Regions from separate parts of the Enterobacter asburiae genome, predicted to be linked through region 3. Evidence: predicted binding sites of a transcription regulator. Region 3 holds the regulator's gene; each other region holds the start of a gene.
The links. The regulator Fur, encoded in region 3, represses iron uptake genes when iron is present. The targets are predictions, from matches to a motif close to ATAATAATGAGAACNACTATCAA.
Positions count from the first base shown of each region.

Region 1 (5,298 bases), 1.2 Mb from region 3:
GTAATGCTCTGGCAATGCGTTGGATCGTTGAAGCTGCTCGTAAACGCGGTGATAAATCCATGGCTCTGCGTCTGGCGAACGAACTTTCTGATGCTGCAGACAACAAAGGTACTGCAGTTAAGAAACGTGAAGACGTTCACCGTATGGCAGAAGCCAACAAGGCGTTCGCACACTACCGTTGGTAATCCCTTCGGAGTATTAGTCACCAGGCGGGCGCTTCAGAGAAGCCGCCCGCTCTGGGTAACTTAACTGAACGCCTAAAGATATAAACGAGGAATCAAATGGCTCGTACAACACCCATCGCACGCTACCGTAACATCGGTATCAGTGCGCACATCGACGCCGGTAAAACCACTACTACCGAACGTATTCTGTTCTACACCGGTGTAAACCATAAAATCGGTGAAGTTCATGACGGCGCAGCCACCATGGACTGGATGGAACAGGAGCAGGAGCGTGGTATCACTATCACCTCCGCAGCGACTACTGCATTCTGGTCAGGTATGGCTAAGCAGTACGAACCGCATCGCGTAAACATCATCGACACCCCAGGGCACGTTGACTTCACCATCGAAGTAGAACGTTCCATGCGTGTTCTTGACGGCGCGGTAATGGTTTATTGCGCAGTTGGTGGTGTTCAGCCACAGTCTGAGACCGTATGGCGTCAGGCGAACAAATATAAAGTTCCACGCATCGCGTTCGTTAACAAAATGGACCGTATGGGTGCTAACTTCCTGAAAGTTGTTGGTCAGATCAAATCCCGTCTGGGCGCGAACCCTGTTCCGCTGCAGCTGGCAATTGGTGCTGAAGAAGGCTTCACCGGCGTTATCGACCTGGTGAAAATGAAAGCCATCAACTGGAACGATGCAGACCAGGGCGTTACCTTCGAATACGAAGATATCCCGGCTGAAATGCAGGACCTGGCTGACGAATGGCACCAGAACCTGATCGAATCCGCTGCTGAAGCTTCTGAAGAGCTGATGGAGAAATACCTGGGTGGTGAAGAACTGACTGAAGAAGAGATCAAAAAAGCTCTGCGTCAGCGCGTTCTGAACAACGAAATCATCCTGGTAACCTGTGGTTCTGCGTTCAAGAACAAAGGTGTTCAGGCGATGCTGGATGCGGTAGTTGATTACCTGCCATCCCCGGTTGACGTTCCTGCGATCAACGGCATCCTGGACGACGGTAAAGATACTCCGGCTGAGCGTCACGCAAGCGACGAAGAGCCATTCTCTGCACTGGCGTTCAAAATTGCTACCGACCCATTCGTGGGTAACCTGACCTTCTTCCGCGTTTACTCTGGCGTGGTTAACTCCGGTGACACCATCCTGAACTCCGTGAAAGCGGCGCGTGAACGTTTTGGCCGTATCGTACAGATGCACGCTAACAAACGTGAAGAGATCAAAGAAGTTCGTGCGGGCGACATCGCTGCAGCTATCGGTCTGAAAGACGTGACCACTGGTGACACCCTGTGTGACCCGGATCACCCGATCATTCTGGAGCGTATGGAATTCCCTGAGCCGGTAATCTCCATCGCAGTTGAACCAAAAACCAAAGCTGACCAGGAAAAAATGGGTCTGGCTCTGGGCCGTCTGGCGAAAGAAGACCCATCATTCCGCGTATGGACTGATGAAGAATCTAACCAGACCATCATCGCTGGTATGGGTGAACTGCACCTGGACATCATCGTTGACCGTATGAAGCGTGAATTCAACGTTGAAGCGAACGTGGGTAAACCTCAGGTTGCTTACCGCGAAGCGATTCGTGCGAAAGTTACCGATGTTGAAGGTAAACACGCTAAGCAGTCTGGTGGTCGCGGTCAGTACGGTCACGTTGTGATCGACATGTACCCACTGGAGCCGGGCTCTAACCCGAAAGGTTACGAGTTCATCAACGACATCAAAGGTGGTGTAATTCCTGGCGAATACATCCCAGCCGTTGATAAAGGCATTCAGGAACAGCTGAAAGCGGGCCCTCTGGCTGGCTATCCGGTTGTTGACATGGGTGTTCGTCTGCACTTCGGTTCTTACCACGACGTTGACTCCTCTGAACTGGCGTTTAAACTGGCTGCGTCTATTGCCTTTAAAGAAGGCTTTAAGAAAGCAAAACCAGTTCTGCTTGAGCCAATCATGAAGGTTGAAGTAGAAACTCCTGAAGAGAACACCGGTGACGTTATCGGTGACTTGAGCCGTCGTCGCGGTATGCTGCGTGGTCAGGAATCCGAAGTGACTGGCGTTAAGATCCACGCTGAAGTTCCGCTGTCTGAAATGTTCGGATATGCAACTCAGCTGCGTTCTCTGACCAAAGGTCGTGCATCATACACCATGGAATTCCTGAAGTATGATGATGCGCCTAACAACGTTGCTCAGGCCGTTATTGAAGCCCGTGGTAAGTAATCCACAGGATTAAAACCTAAGTCCCGTGCTCTCTCCACAGGGGAGAGCACTATAGTAAGGAATATAGCCGTGTCTAAAGAAAAATTTGAACGTACAAAACCGCACGTCAACGTTGGTACTATCGGCCACGTTGACCATGGTAAAACTACCCTGACTGCTGCAATCACTACCGTTCTGGCTAAAACCTACGGTGGTTCTGCTCGTGCATTCGACCAGATCGATAACGCACCAGAAGAAAAAGCTCGTGGTATCACCATCAACACTTCCCACGTTGAATATGACACCCCGACTCGCCACTACGCACACGTAGACTGCCCAGGCCACGCCGACTATGTTAAAAACATGATCACCGGTGCTGCGCAGATGGACGGCGCGATCCTGGTTGTTGCTGCGACTGACGGCCCAATGCCTCAGACTCGTGAGCACATCCTGCTGGGTCGTCAGGTAGGCGTTCCTTTCATCATCGTGTTCCTGAACAAATGCGACATGGTTGATGACGAAGAGCTGCTGGAACTGGTAGAGATGGAAGTTCGTGAACTGCTGTCTCAGTACGATTTCCCGGGCGACGATACTCCAATCGTTCGTGGTTCTGCTCTGAAAGCGCTGGAAGGCGACGCAGAGTGGGAAGCGAAAATCATCGAACTGGCTGGCTTCCTGGATTCTTACATCCCAGAACCAGAGCGTGCGATTGACAAGCCATTCCTGCTGCCAATCGAAGACGTATTCTCCATCTCCGGTCGTGGTACCGTTGTTACCGGTCGTGTAGAGCGCGGTATCATCAAAGTTGGCGAAGAAGTTGAAATCGTTGGTATCAAAGAGACTGCGAAGTCTACCTGTACTGGCGTTGAAATGTTCCGCAAACTGCTGGACGAAGGCCGTGCTGGTGAGAACGTTGGTGTTCTGCTGCGTGGTATCAAACGTGAAGAAATCGAACGTGGTCAGGTTCTGGCGAAGCCAGGCTCAATCAAGCCACACACCAAGTTCGAATCTGAAGTGTACATCCTGTCCAAAGACGAAGGCGGCCGTCATACTCCGTTCTTCAAAGGCTACCGTCCACAGTTCTACTTCCGTACAACTGACGTGACCGGTACCATCGAACTGCCAGAAGGCGTTGAGATGGTAATGCCAGGCGACAACATCAAGATGGTTGTGACTCTGATCCACCCAATCGCGATGGACGACGGTCTGCGTTTCGCAATCCGTGAAGGCGGCCGTACCGTTGGCGCGGGCGTTGTTGCTAAAGTTCTGGGCTAATTAATTATCCCTGAATAAAAAAAGGACGCTTCGGCGTCCTTTTTTGTTTTCTGCCGTTCAGGCACTGTCACAAAATTTCGCATTTTTTGCCTGCTCCCGCCCCGTATTGTGGCGCTTGTGCTATTGTAATCATAACCATTCTCACTTACACTTTGCGCATAATTTGAACGGGAGTCTCTATGTACGTTTGTTTATGTAATGGTGTAAGCGACAAGAAAATACGTCAGGCCGTTCGTCAGTTTCAGCCTCAGTCATTTCAGCAGCTACGCAAATTTGTTCCGGTGGGAAATCAATGCGGTAAATGTGTACGTGCTGCGCGAGAGATCATGCAGGACGAATTGATGCAGATCCCGGAATACAAAGAGATCGCGTAAGCGCCCATCTTTTTTTTGACATCCCTGTAGCCCGATCTACGCTTCAATGAGTGGAAGCGGAGGGACTATATAATGAAAGGTGATGTTAAAATCATAAGTTATCTCAATAAATTATTGGGAAATGAGCTTGTCGCAATTAACCAGTACTTTCTTCACGCGAGAATGTTCAAAAACTGGGGGCTTAAACGTTTGAACGACGTTGAGTACCATGAATCGATCGATGAAATGAAGCACGCCGATAAATATATCGAGCGTATTTTATTTCTTGAAGGTATTCCAAACCTGCAGGATCTTGGAAAGCTGGGCATCGGAGAAGATGTCGAAGAGATGCTGCGTTCCGACCTCAGGCTGGAGCTTGAAGGCGCCAAAGATCTCCGTGAAGCTATTGCCTACGCAGACAGCGTACATGACTACGTCAGTCGCGATATGATGATCCAGATCCTGGCCGATGAAGAAGGCCACATTGACTGGCTGGAAACGGAACTGGACCTGATTGCTAAAATCGGCCTGCAGAACTACCTTCAGTCGCAGATTAAAGTGGAAGAGTAACCACCGTCTTCCAGCCTATGCATAAACCCGCTGCTGCCAGAAATGGCCCAAAAGGCAGTGGGTTTTTTAATGCCCCTTTATCAGAGATGAATAACGAAAACACAAGAATGCTAAGTAGCGCCATAAGCGCAGCGAGTAGCGCCAGCGCAGGCAGCACGCACCAGCCATGCCAGGCACCAAGCGCCGCCAGGTATTTTACATCGCCATATCCCATCCCTTCACGCCGGCAGATAAACCGATATCCCCAGTAGATAACGGCAAAGCCGATATATCCCGCCATTGCACCCACCACCGCACTCGGCAGAAAATCAGGATGGATACAGAGCTGAAAGAGCAGGCCCGTCCAGAGTAGCGGGCAGAGAAATTTATCGGGAAGCAGTCCGTAGCGAATATCTGCATGGACAAGAAAGGCCGTCAGCGAAAAATAGCTCAGCAAAAAGGGGAGGGTGGTTAACATGGAAATGGCCTCAAAAGGGTTTGAGCGCATACTCGTTATAATCGGCCTGGCCGGCAATCGACAAAAACGACAATTGCGTAGGGGCTCGAGACAAAGCATTGAGAAGGGATACATTGCGTAAAAAGTTGCGTGCCCTTACGCATACTGCACCTCAGGCGCTTAATTTCTAAACGGCACTTGCGTCTTGCCCAGATTTACGTATAATGCGCGGGCTTGTCGTAATTGACGGCGGGTTCAATCTGAACCAGAGTAGCTCACTTTGTTACTC
Region 1 is NZ_CP011863.1:3,938,606-3,943,903, forward strand. Features, by position in the region: gene rpsG (30S ribosomal protein S7) at 1-185, shown strand, start outside; gene fusA (elongation factor G) at 282-2,396, shown strand; gene tuf (elongation factor Tu) at 2,466-3,650, shown strand; gene bfd (bacterioferritin-associated ferredoxin) at 3,830-4,024, shown strand; gene bfr (bacterioferritin) at 4,097-4,573, shown strand; gene ACJ69_RS19000 (prepilin peptidase) at 4,557-5,030, opposite strand.
Region 1: bfd (bacterioferritin-associated ferredoxin) is a predicted target of Fur. The motif match lies at 3,773-3,795, and genes of this name have one in related genera.

Region 2 (5,298 bases), 1.5 Mb from region 3:
TTTATCTCATCAAGGCACGGTGCCTTACCTAAACAACTTAATGAAAGGGTTTATATTATGAATAGCATCAAAACTTTTGTCGCTGTAATCGCTCTGGCTACTTCTTTCGGTTCTTTCGCTGCACAGACCGTGACCGCAACCGCGTCAACCATTGATGGCGCAGAAGCTAAAATCGCGGCTCAGGCTCAGGATGCTGGGGCATCATCTTACAAAATTACCCAGGCGTTTTCAGGTAACCGCGTACACATGACTGCTGAACTGACTAAATAAGCTGTAACACCGTCGAAAGAGCGCCCCCGGGGCGCTTTTTTAGTTTATGCCCGCCACGCGCAGCAGCGCGGTTACGACTGCCGCCGCCACGATCACCACAATTAACGGCATCTTCCGCCAGGCCAGAAATACCGCAAACGCCACGCCCAGCACGCGCGCCATGCCGGCAAAGTGGTCACCTTCATAAAACGTGGTCGCCAGCGCCACGGAAAACAGCAATACCGTTGCCGCATCTGACAGCAGCGCCTGTGAACGCTCTGACAATGCCAGCCTGCTGCCCAGTTTCGCCCCGCCAAGACGCATCAGATACGTTCCCGCAGACAAAATGGCGATGCCGAGAATAAAAAACGTCATATTTCCCATTATTTTTTCCTCGCAGCGAGACCCAGTAAAGAGAGCAGCACCGGTAATCCCACCGGAGCAAACGGCACGGCGGCCAGCGACACAACGGCGCCGCTGCAGGCGCGGATCAGCGTGGTACGGTTTTTAAACGCGGGAACCACCAGCGCCAGCAATATGGCCGGGAATACCGCATCCAGCCCGATGGTTTCCGGGTCCGGCAGCAGCTTGCCGACCATGGCGCCCAGCAGGGCCCCCAGCGGCCAGACAATCGCCACGCCTAAACCACATAGCCAGTACGCCGCTTTGCGCTGTTCGGGCGTTTTTTGCGACAGGCCAAAGACCACGCTTTCGTCGTTCATGATGTGGCAGCCCAACAGGCTCAGGCCGCGTTTGCCCACCAGTTCACGCACCGTCACGCCAAACGGCACGTGCCGCGCGTTGACCAGCAACCCCGCGGCCGCGGCCGCCAGCGGGTTACCGCCGCTTGCCACAATGCCGATAAACATAAACTCTGACGCGCCCGCGAGTACGGTGATGGAGAGTACAAACGGTACCCAGACCGGGAAACCGTAGGCAATCGCCAGCGAGCCGTATGACATCCCGACCACGCCGACCGCGAGGCAGACCAGGATGATTGCTTTTATGGTGTCGCCTTTCAGGCAAGAGAGATGATGCTTCATACATTTTTAGCCATATCGAACGTGTATCCATTATAATGAACGCAACAGAAGTGTTTTTCAAGATGAACGATTCGTTCGGTTTATAGAAAAAAGAGGCCGTTATATGACGCAGCCAATCAGCCTGATCGCTAAAAGTCTGGTGCGGGAACGCCTGCGAACCGGGCTTTCACTGGCGGAAATCGCTCGCCGTGCCGGGATCGCTAAATCTACGCTTTCTCAGCTTGAGTCCGGTAACGGTAACCCTAGCCTGGAAACGCTGTGGTCGCTTTGCGTGGCGCTGGATATACCTTTCGCCCGCCTGCTTGAACCACAGCAGCCTACCACTCAGGTGATCCGCCGTGGTGAAGGGACGAAAGTGGTCGCCGGACAGGCCAATTATGAAGCCATTTTGCTGGCCGCATGCCCTCCCGGCGCGCGCCGCGATGTCTATCTTCTGATGACCCAGCCGGGCGCAGACCGCATTTCCCAGCCGCATCCGCCGGGGTCCGTTGAACATATTATTGTGACGCAGGGGCGCGCGTTAGTGGGCCTGATCGACGCGGCCGAAGAACTCGGCCCGGGAGATTACATCTGTTATCCCGCCGATCTGCCGCATATCTTTAAGGCGCTGGAGCCGGATACGCACGCGCTGCTGGTGGCGGAACAAAACTAACCCGACAATGCTGCCATCATCGCGGCAGCATCTTCCGTTAACCTCCTGAGTGAATTACCCATTTTGGCTTTTGTCAGAATGCGAATAACCTTATAAAAACTACGGCATTGATAATCATTTTCAATATCATTTAATTAACTATAATGAACCAACTGCTTACGCGGCATTAACAGCTGTGCCGCCCGACAATAATGGAGAGGATTATGAGTTATACACTGCCATCCCTGCCGTATGCCTACGACGCACTGGAACCGCATTTCGACAAGCAGACGATGGAAATCCATCACACTAAACACCACCAGACCTATGTGAACAACGCGAACGCCGCGCTGGAAAGCCTGCCAGAGTTCGCTAACCTGTCTGCTGAAGAGCTGATCACCAAGCTGGACCAGCTGCCAGCGGACAAGAAAACCGTTCTGCGTAACAACGCTGGCGGCCACGCTAACCACAGCCTGTTCTGGAAAGGCCTGAAGACCGGTACCACCCTTCAGGGCGACCTGAAAGCGGCTATCGAGCGCGACTTCGGCTCTGTTGACAACTTCAAAGCGGAATTCGAAAAAGCCGCTGCAACCCGTTTTGGCTCTGGCTGGGCGTGGCTGGTTCTGAAAGGCGACAAGCTGGCGGTGGTTTCTACTGCTAACCAGGACTCCCCGCTGATGGGTGAAGCAATTTCTGGCGCATCCGGCTTCCCAATCCTGGGTCTGGACGTTTGGGAACACGCTTACTACCTGAAATTCCAGAACCGTCGTCCGGACTACATCAAAGCCTTCTGGGACGTGGTGAACTGGGACGAAGCAGCAGCACGTTTCGCCGCTAAAAAATAAGGTTGCATAGACGCCTGTGAGAAGCGAGTCTTATGACTCGCTTTTTTTGTATCTGCGTAATGGAGGCAGCAATGCATTACCCGGTGAACGTGTTTACAGGCAAGGTAAGGGAGTACGATGGCAGCCGCCCGAGTGCCATCGCCAAAATTCAGGTCGACGGTGAGTTGACGTTAACCGACCTCGGGCTTGCGGGTGACGAGCAGGCCGAAAAGAAAATCCACGGCGGGCCCGATCGCGCGTTGTGCCACTACCCGCGTGAACACTATCAGCACTGGAAAACCGAATTCCCCGAGCAGACAGACCTCTTCGTCGCCCCCGCGTTTGGCGAGAATCTCTCCACCGAAGGGCTCACCGAAAAGAACGTGTTTATTGGTGATATCTACCGCTGGGGCGATGCCCTGATTCAGGTGACGCAGCCACGCTCGCCGTGCTTCAAGCTCAACTACCACTTCGGCATTCAGGATATGTCTGCCCAGCTGCAAAAAGCGGGTAAAACCGGCTGGCTGTATCGCGTGGTGCTGGCGGGACAGGTTTCAGCGGACGCGCCGCTTGAACTGGCGTCGCGCCTGAGCGATGTGTCTGTTTATGACGCCTGCGCCATTGCCTGGCATATGCCGTTTGATGACGAGCAGTATCATCGCCTGCTGTCGGCGGCGGGGCTATCGACCAGCTGGACAAGAACGATGCAGAAGCGGCGTTTAAGCAGCAGAATCGAGGATAATTCGCGGAGATTGTGGGGGGAATAGCCCTCCGCAGAGAGTAGGCCGGGTAAGGCGAAGCCGCCACCCGGCACTAACAGCTACGAACGCTTATACAACGGTAGCCACAGCGTTAACCGTAATCCACCCAGCGGGCTGTCGTCGGCTTTCACCCAGCCGCGGTGCTGCTGCATGGCGGTTTCAACAATCGCCAGACCCAGTCCCGTACCGCCCGATTCCCGGTCGCGCGCCTCATCGGTACGATAGAACGGACGGAAAATCTGCTCGCGGTCTTCCGGGCTCACGCCTGGGCCGTCATCATCGACAATGACGGTGATCCCGTCTTTATCCACCGAGAACGCCACCTCAATCTTCGTATGCGAGTAGCGAAGAGCGTTACGCACGATGTTCTCCAGCGCGCTTTCCAGCGTGTTGGGGTTACCGTACAGCGGCCACGGGCCCGGCGGGAAGTTGACGGTAAAGGATTTACCCATCTGTTCCGCTTCGAACGCCGCGTTGTCCAGCACCTCGTGCCAGAGGTGATTCGCTTTCACCGTTTCGCTAACCAGCGCGTTTTTCTGCTGATTGCGCGACATCACCAGCAGGTCGTTGATCATGCTGTCCAGGCGGTGCGCTTCCGTTTCAATACGCTCCAGCTCTTTGCTCTCACCGCTGCGGCGGCGCAGCAGCGCGGTGCCAAGCTGCAAGCGCGTAAGCGGGGTACGCAGCTCGTGCGAGATATCCGACAACAGACGTTGCTGTGCGGTCATCATGCGGTCGAGCGCGCTCACCATCTGGTTAAAACTGGTTCCGGCGGCAAGGAACTCCTGCGGACCTGCTTCCAGTTCAGGGTGCTGTCGCAGGTTACCCTGCGCCACTTCATCGGCGGCATTTTTCAGCTTGCGCGCCGGTTTTGCCAGGCTCCACGCCAGCCATAACAGCAGCGGCGAGCTGACCAGCATGGTGACAATCAGCAGCAGGAGAGGGCGGTCAAACAGCAGGTTGATAAAATCAGACTGGGAGTTACTCGCCGGACGGATCAGGTAGAGCTGATAATTATCCTCTCCGTCCCTGACGGAGAAAGGCCCCACCATCTCTACGCGGCCATATTTTTTCTTCTGGGGATGATCGGCGTTATCCGCCTGGCCAATGAAGTTGCGGATAATCTGCATTTCATTGCGATCGGCCCCAATGACGCGGCCTTCGCTGGTCACCAGCAGCAGGCGTTGTCCGGGCGGCGCCCACTTGTCGATAGCGCGAAACAGCCTGCGCCACCACATTAAATCGTTCGGCGGATCGTTTGCCAGCTCGGCTTCCACGTGCTGCTCGATCATCACGCCCTGACGTTGCTCGCTGTCGAGAAGCTCCGTCATCTGGCGTGAGTCGAGTTTTGGCAACATCAGTACGAGCATTAAAACCAGTGCCAGCGTCAGCCAGAAGATGGCGAAGATGCGGGCGGTTAAGCTTCCTATCATGAAGCAGAAACCATCAGATAACCGCGACCACGCAGGGTTTTAAACCATGGGTGACCGTCTTTACGCTCCGGCAGCTTACGGCGCAGGTTAGAGATGTGCATGTCGATGGCGCGGTCAAACGGGGTGAGGCGTTTGCCCAGCACTTCCTGGCTTAGATGTTCACGCGAAACCACCTGGCCGAGGTGCTGCGCCAGCAGATACAGCAGGGTGAACTCCGTGCCGGTCAGTTCCAGCGTCTGCCCATCAAAGCTTGCTTCCTGACGGCCCGGGTTCAGGCTCAGGGAGTCGACTTCAAGAGTAGGTGAGCTGTTGTCGGTATTTTGCTGCTGCTCGCTCCAGTGGGAACGACGCAGGATA
Region 2 is NZ_CP011863.1:3,623,444-3,628,741, forward strand. Features, by position in the region: gene ACJ69_RS17510 (YdgH/BhsA/McbA family protein) at 58-270, shown strand; gene ACJ69_RS17515 (AzlD domain-containing protein) at 310-633, opposite strand; gene ACJ69_RS17520 (AzlC family ABC transporter permease) at 633-1,292, opposite strand; gene ACJ69_RS17525 (helix-turn-helix domain-containing protein) at 1,396-1,944, shown strand; gene sodA (superoxide dismutase [Mn]) at 2,148-2,768, shown strand; gene yiiM (6-hydroxyaminopurine reductase) at 2,840-3,514, shown strand; gene cpxA (envelope stress sensor histidine kinase CpxA) at 3,568-4,941, opposite strand; gene cpxR (envelope stress response regulator transcription factor CpxR) at 4,938-5,298, opposite strand, start outside.
Region 2: sodA (superoxide dismutase [Mn]) is a predicted target of Fur. The motif match lies at 2,052-2,074, and genes of this name have one in related genera.

Region 3 (5,298 bases):
AAAAGTCAGATTAAACTGGAACCTTGCAGCCGGGCGGCAGAATGGTCAACATGATACCCTAACCTGACATACGTAAAAAAAGAACTTTGCCATGAAATTGAATACCCGAGCGCAAACTGCACAATCGCCGAACAATAATTCTCCCATCGTACTGGTTCACGGGCTTTTTGGCAGCCTGGATAACCTGGGCGTGCTGGCGCGCGATCTGGTTACCGACCACGATATTTTGCAGGTCGATATGCGCAATCACGGTCTTTCCGGGCGTTCCGACGAGATGACCTACGCGGCGATGGCGCAGGATCTGCTGGATACGCTGGATGCCCACGATCTGCAAAAGGTGACCCTCATCGGGCATTCAATGGGTGGAAAAGCGGTGATGGCCCTGACGGCACTGGCCCCGGAGCGTATTAGCGGCCTGGTGGTGATTGACGTCGCGCCCGTGGATTACGACGTCCGTCGTCACGACGAGATTTTTGCCGCCATTAATGCGGTCACAGAAGCGGGTGTCGCGACGCGCCAACAGGCGGCTGCCGTCATGCGTGAGCATCTTAATGAAGAAGGCGTCGTCCAGTTCCTGCTGAAGTCGTTTGTTGACGGGCAATGGCGTTTTAACGTGCCGGTGCTCTGGGAGCAGTACAACAACATCGTCGGCTGGGAAACCGTCCCGGCCTGGCCACACCCTACCCTCTTTATTCGCGGCGGCAACTCGCCTTACGTTACCGACGCGTACCGCGACACGCTGCTGACCCAATTCCCGCAGGCTCGCGCCCACGTGATTGCCGGTGCCGGGCACTGGGTGCATGCGGAAAAACCGGACGCTGTGCTGCGCGCCATTCGCCGCTATCTCGCTGATACTGCAAATTGATTAAAAAGAAAGCGACTGGAAGGCTGCGGGCTTCCAGTCGTTGGCGTGCCGTTTTTGGTGATGTATGATGGCGCGCTTATCGCCCGGGCATTAGCAGGGCGGCGTGTTTCCCCCGAAGTCTCAGAATCATGGCCAAAGAACAAACGGACCGTACGACACTAGATCTGTTCGCGAATGAGCGTCGCCCGGGACGACCCAAGACGAATCCGCTTTCGCGTGATGAACAGCTGCGTATCAATAAACGCAACCAGCTTAAACGCGATAAAAATCGTGGGCTTAAGCGTGTCGAACTGAAGCTTAACGCCGACGCCGTCGATGCGCTGAACGAGCTGGCTGACGCGCGAAATATCAGCCGCAGCGAGCTCATTGAAGAGATGTTGATCGCCCAGCTTGAGACGTTACGCAGCCAGGCATAAGTCTGAAAATCCCCTTTATCGCCCTTTTCATGTAGCACAGAGTGCAGTCCTGCGCGATAGCTGTTTCCGCAGGGTTGCCAGTTCTGCTATTATTGCCCTTATCCGTGGCCGAATTGCGCCACCATACTATTAAGTTTCAAGAGGTTATTTTACTCATGGCAATCATCGGCATTTTCTTTGGCAGTGATACCGGCAATACCGAAAATATCGCAAAAAACATTCAAAAACAGCTCGGTAAAGACGTTGCTGATGTGCATGACATCGCCAAGAGCAGCAAAGAAGATCTGGAAGGCTATGACATTCTGCTGCTGGGTATCCCAACCTGGTACTACGGTGAAGCCCAGTGCGACTGGGATGATTTCTTCCCGACGCTGGAAGAAGTGGACTTCAACGGTAAGCTGGTCGCCCTGTTTGGCTGTGGCGATCAGGAAGACTACGCTGAATACTTCTGTGACGCGCTGGGCACCATCCGCGATATCATTGAGCCGAATGGCGCGGTTATCGTAGGCCACTGGCCGACCGCCGGTTACCACTTTGAAGCGTCTAAAGGCCTGGCCGATGACAATCATTTCGTGGGTCTGGCCATCGACGAAGACCGTCAGCCAGAGCTGACTGCAGAGCGCGTAGAGAAATGGGTTAAGCAGATCCGTGAGGAACTGCACCTGGACGATATTCTGAACGCCTGATTTTTATCACGGCGCAGCGGCGGCTGCGCCCGTGCTCCAGGTCAAACCGATTAAATTAATCGCTACAATCTTTTAACTTTTTCGCCCAGACCTGTACAATGTCTCCCTGATAAAATGTGGTTTTCCATTGAGCAAGTTTGTTGGTGATACCCCATTTTTATAAGCATATTTTGCCTGAGACTTGCAGTTTTCATTTAGCCATGGCAGTTCTATAATGAGACGCATTATCCCGGGTGCATTTTCTGTCACTTCCTACAGAAGTGAATCGTTTAGCAACAGGACAGATTCCGCATGACTGACAACAATACCGCATTAAAGAAGGCTGGCCTGAAAGTAACGCTTCCTCGGTTAAAAATCCTTGAAGTGCTTCAGGGTCCAGACAATCACCATGTCAGTGCGGAAGACCTTTATAAACGTCTTATTGACATGGGTGAAGAGATTGGGCTGGCTACCGTCTATCGCGTGCTGAACCAGTTTGATGACGCGGGCATTGTTACCCGTCATAATTTCGAAGGCGGTAAATCTGTTTTCGAACTGACCCAGCAGCAGCACCACGATCACCTGATCTGCCTCGATTGCGGCAAGGTCATTGAATTCAGCGATGATTCCATTGAATCACGCCAGCGTGAAATCGCGGCGCGTCATGGCATCCGCCTGACCAACCACAGCCTGTACCTTTACGGTCACTGCGCTGAAGGCGACTGCCGCGAAGACGACCACGCGCACGACGCGAAATAATCAGTATTCATACTCTGAGCCAGCCGCAAGGTTGGCTTTTTTTTGCCTAAAAAAGCCCGGTAAGCGCAGCGCTTACCGGGCGTAAAGCACTTATTTATTGTTATTGCGTATCTCGTTCCAGATCTTATCGCAACGCTTCGCCACTTCCTGATCGTTACCGGTTTTACGCGCCTGGATACAGGCCTGGTAATCCATGACGCGGACGTTCTCCTGGGTCGCGAACTGCTCGTGCGCTTTCTCTTTCTTCAGCACGTTCAGCACGCTCTGACAGGCTTCAATCTTCTCCGGCGATCCTTCCGCAGTGTTAATGCAGGCGCTATACGCCTCCTTCAGACGGGTGTCCTCTTTCGGCGCCTGCGTCTGAGCGCACGCCACCAGCCCTGATGCCAGCAGCGCGACGATTACGATTTTTTTCATCATGTGCAGTCTCCATACCGGCGGGACTCAGCCCGCCGGTGCGTTCATCAGAAGATGGTGAATGGGGCGATAACCATGAATTTCACGTCACGTTCATCCTGGAAGATGTTGCCGTAACCGCCCGCATAGCTCGGGATATCAGAGTGGTTGTCATACTGGGTGAAGTGCAGTTTGAACATCGTGCCTTTCGCGCGGCCATCCTGCAGGGTATAGATAGCATCGAGGCTGTAGGAAGACTCTTTCAGGCGATAGTTGGGATCGTAGTATGCATCCGGCGTGGCCATATCGGCAGGTTTTGCGTCCCAGGCGTAAGCGTAAGAAGCGCCCACTGCCCAGCCAGGCAGGTTCCAGTTTTTCAGATCATACATTGCGCCGAAGAAGACCGCTTTCTCGCCGTCGGCGTTGAAGTCAGAACGGTTATCCCACCAGATATCAAGACGACCGTTGGAGGAGGCGTAGGTCGGGGTCATACGCTGCAGGAAGTAGCCCTGCTGCCCTTCCGCCTTCACCCATGTGCCTTCCAGACGCAAATCAACCTGACCAACCTTGTAGCCGAAGGTTAACGCCTGCAGCCACGCGGTGCCGTCATAAATGTCGTTGACGCCACCGTTGCTGACCTTGTCGCGCGTACCGTAGAACTGGTAGCTGGTGCTCAGCGGGCTACCCACGACATCGAATTTATAGCTGGCCTTGGCAAAATACTGATCGATATAGCCCTGTGCCTGACCGAATGCCGCTTCAAGCACCAGATCGTTTTTGAAGTCGTACTTCGCGCCCAGCGAGTGCAGGTAATCGACTTTGGTTTTTTTATCGTTCTGGTAGAACTTGTCCATTTCGATGTGCCACGGCGCTTTGTACTCGTTGGTCCACATATAGGAGAAGCTCAACGCGCCCGCATCACCGTAGTCAAAGTTCGCCCCGGCTTCTGCACCCTGATAGGTACCCGGCATAAAGCTCCAGTGCGGTGCTAACAGAGTCTGGCCAGTTGGCTGAATATAACCGCCGCGCGCCCAAACCGGACCGTATTTAAATTTTGCAGCGGCTTTGTAAAGGCTGATACCGCTCTTATCCCCGGACCAGTCTTCTTTATAGGCTTTATTGCTGGAGGAGAAGGCAATTTCGTTCGGGTGCGCGCTGTCGCCGTTTTCCGCCATTTCAATCGCGGTAAACGCAGCAATATCCAGACCGAACATATCCGCGGCATAGCCTGACTGGAAGTCCAGGTTGGCGTTCCAGGTGGAGTGAGAAAGGTTGGTTTTGTATTTGTCTTCGGTGACGTCTTTACGGTCACGTTCACGCTGCCAGTAATAAATACCGCCCGTGAGGGTAGAATCGTCGATGAAGCCTGCCGCTTTCGCCTCTGGTGTCACCACCAGGCCCGACATTGCTGTTACACCGGCAATAGCCAGCGCCAGCGCACTACGTTTGCCACTGAACGTACGCATAGATTATTCCTCTTTGACGAATTAAAACGCCTGAAACGGCGTAAATAAAAAAGACCAAATGGTCAGGGGTAGTTTTAAATACCCTCGAATTAACTACCGTCTTTAGGTTATTTTTCGCGACACGAATTATCAATGCTTTTTAGCGGACAAAAGTCAGGATTATGACGAAGTGCACATAATTGGTAGTGATTTGTAACATTTGCAGAGAGGCGAGCAATGACGGGGAATAATCAGGTATTTCAGTGGCTAGACGTGGGTTCTCTTTCTTTTTTTATCACCTTTTTGATTTTCGTAATGACACAAACTTTTTTTTAAAAAATAAGTAGCACCTCATTGACCTGATATTTTCATGGCGCCTCTTTAAGCCCTGGCTTAATGCCCTGATCGTTAAATAAAAAAACGCCGCATAATGCGGCGTTTGTCTCTCATTGACCAGACCAGCAATATTATTCGCCGATCTTCGTCCAGGTATCACGCAGGCCTACGGTACGGTTAAATACCGGTTTTTCCGCCGTGCTGTAACGGCTGTCCAGGCAGAAGTAGCCTTCACGTTCAAACTGGAACGCTTTGCCCGCTTCAGCGGCTTTCAGAGAAGGCTCCGCATAACCCTGCTTGATTACCAGAGATTCCGGGTTGATGGTCGCCAGGAAATCTTCCGCAGCACCTGGGTTAGGCACGCTGAACAGACGGTCGTACAGACGGATTTCTACCGGCAGCGCGTGGGAAGCGCT
Region 3 is NZ_CP011863.1:400,422-405,719, reverse strand. Features, by position in the region: gene ybfF (esterase) at 92-865, shown strand; gene ybfE (LexA regulated protein) at 994-1,281, shown strand; gene fldA (flavodoxin FldA) at 1,437-1,967, shown strand; gene fur (ferric iron uptake transcriptional regulator) at 2,259-2,705, shown strand; gene chiQ (ChiQ/YbfN family lipoprotein) at 2,796-3,122, opposite strand; gene chiP (chitoporin ChiP) at 3,170-4,567, opposite strand; gene glnS (glutamine--tRNA ligase) at 5,014-5,298, opposite strand, start outside.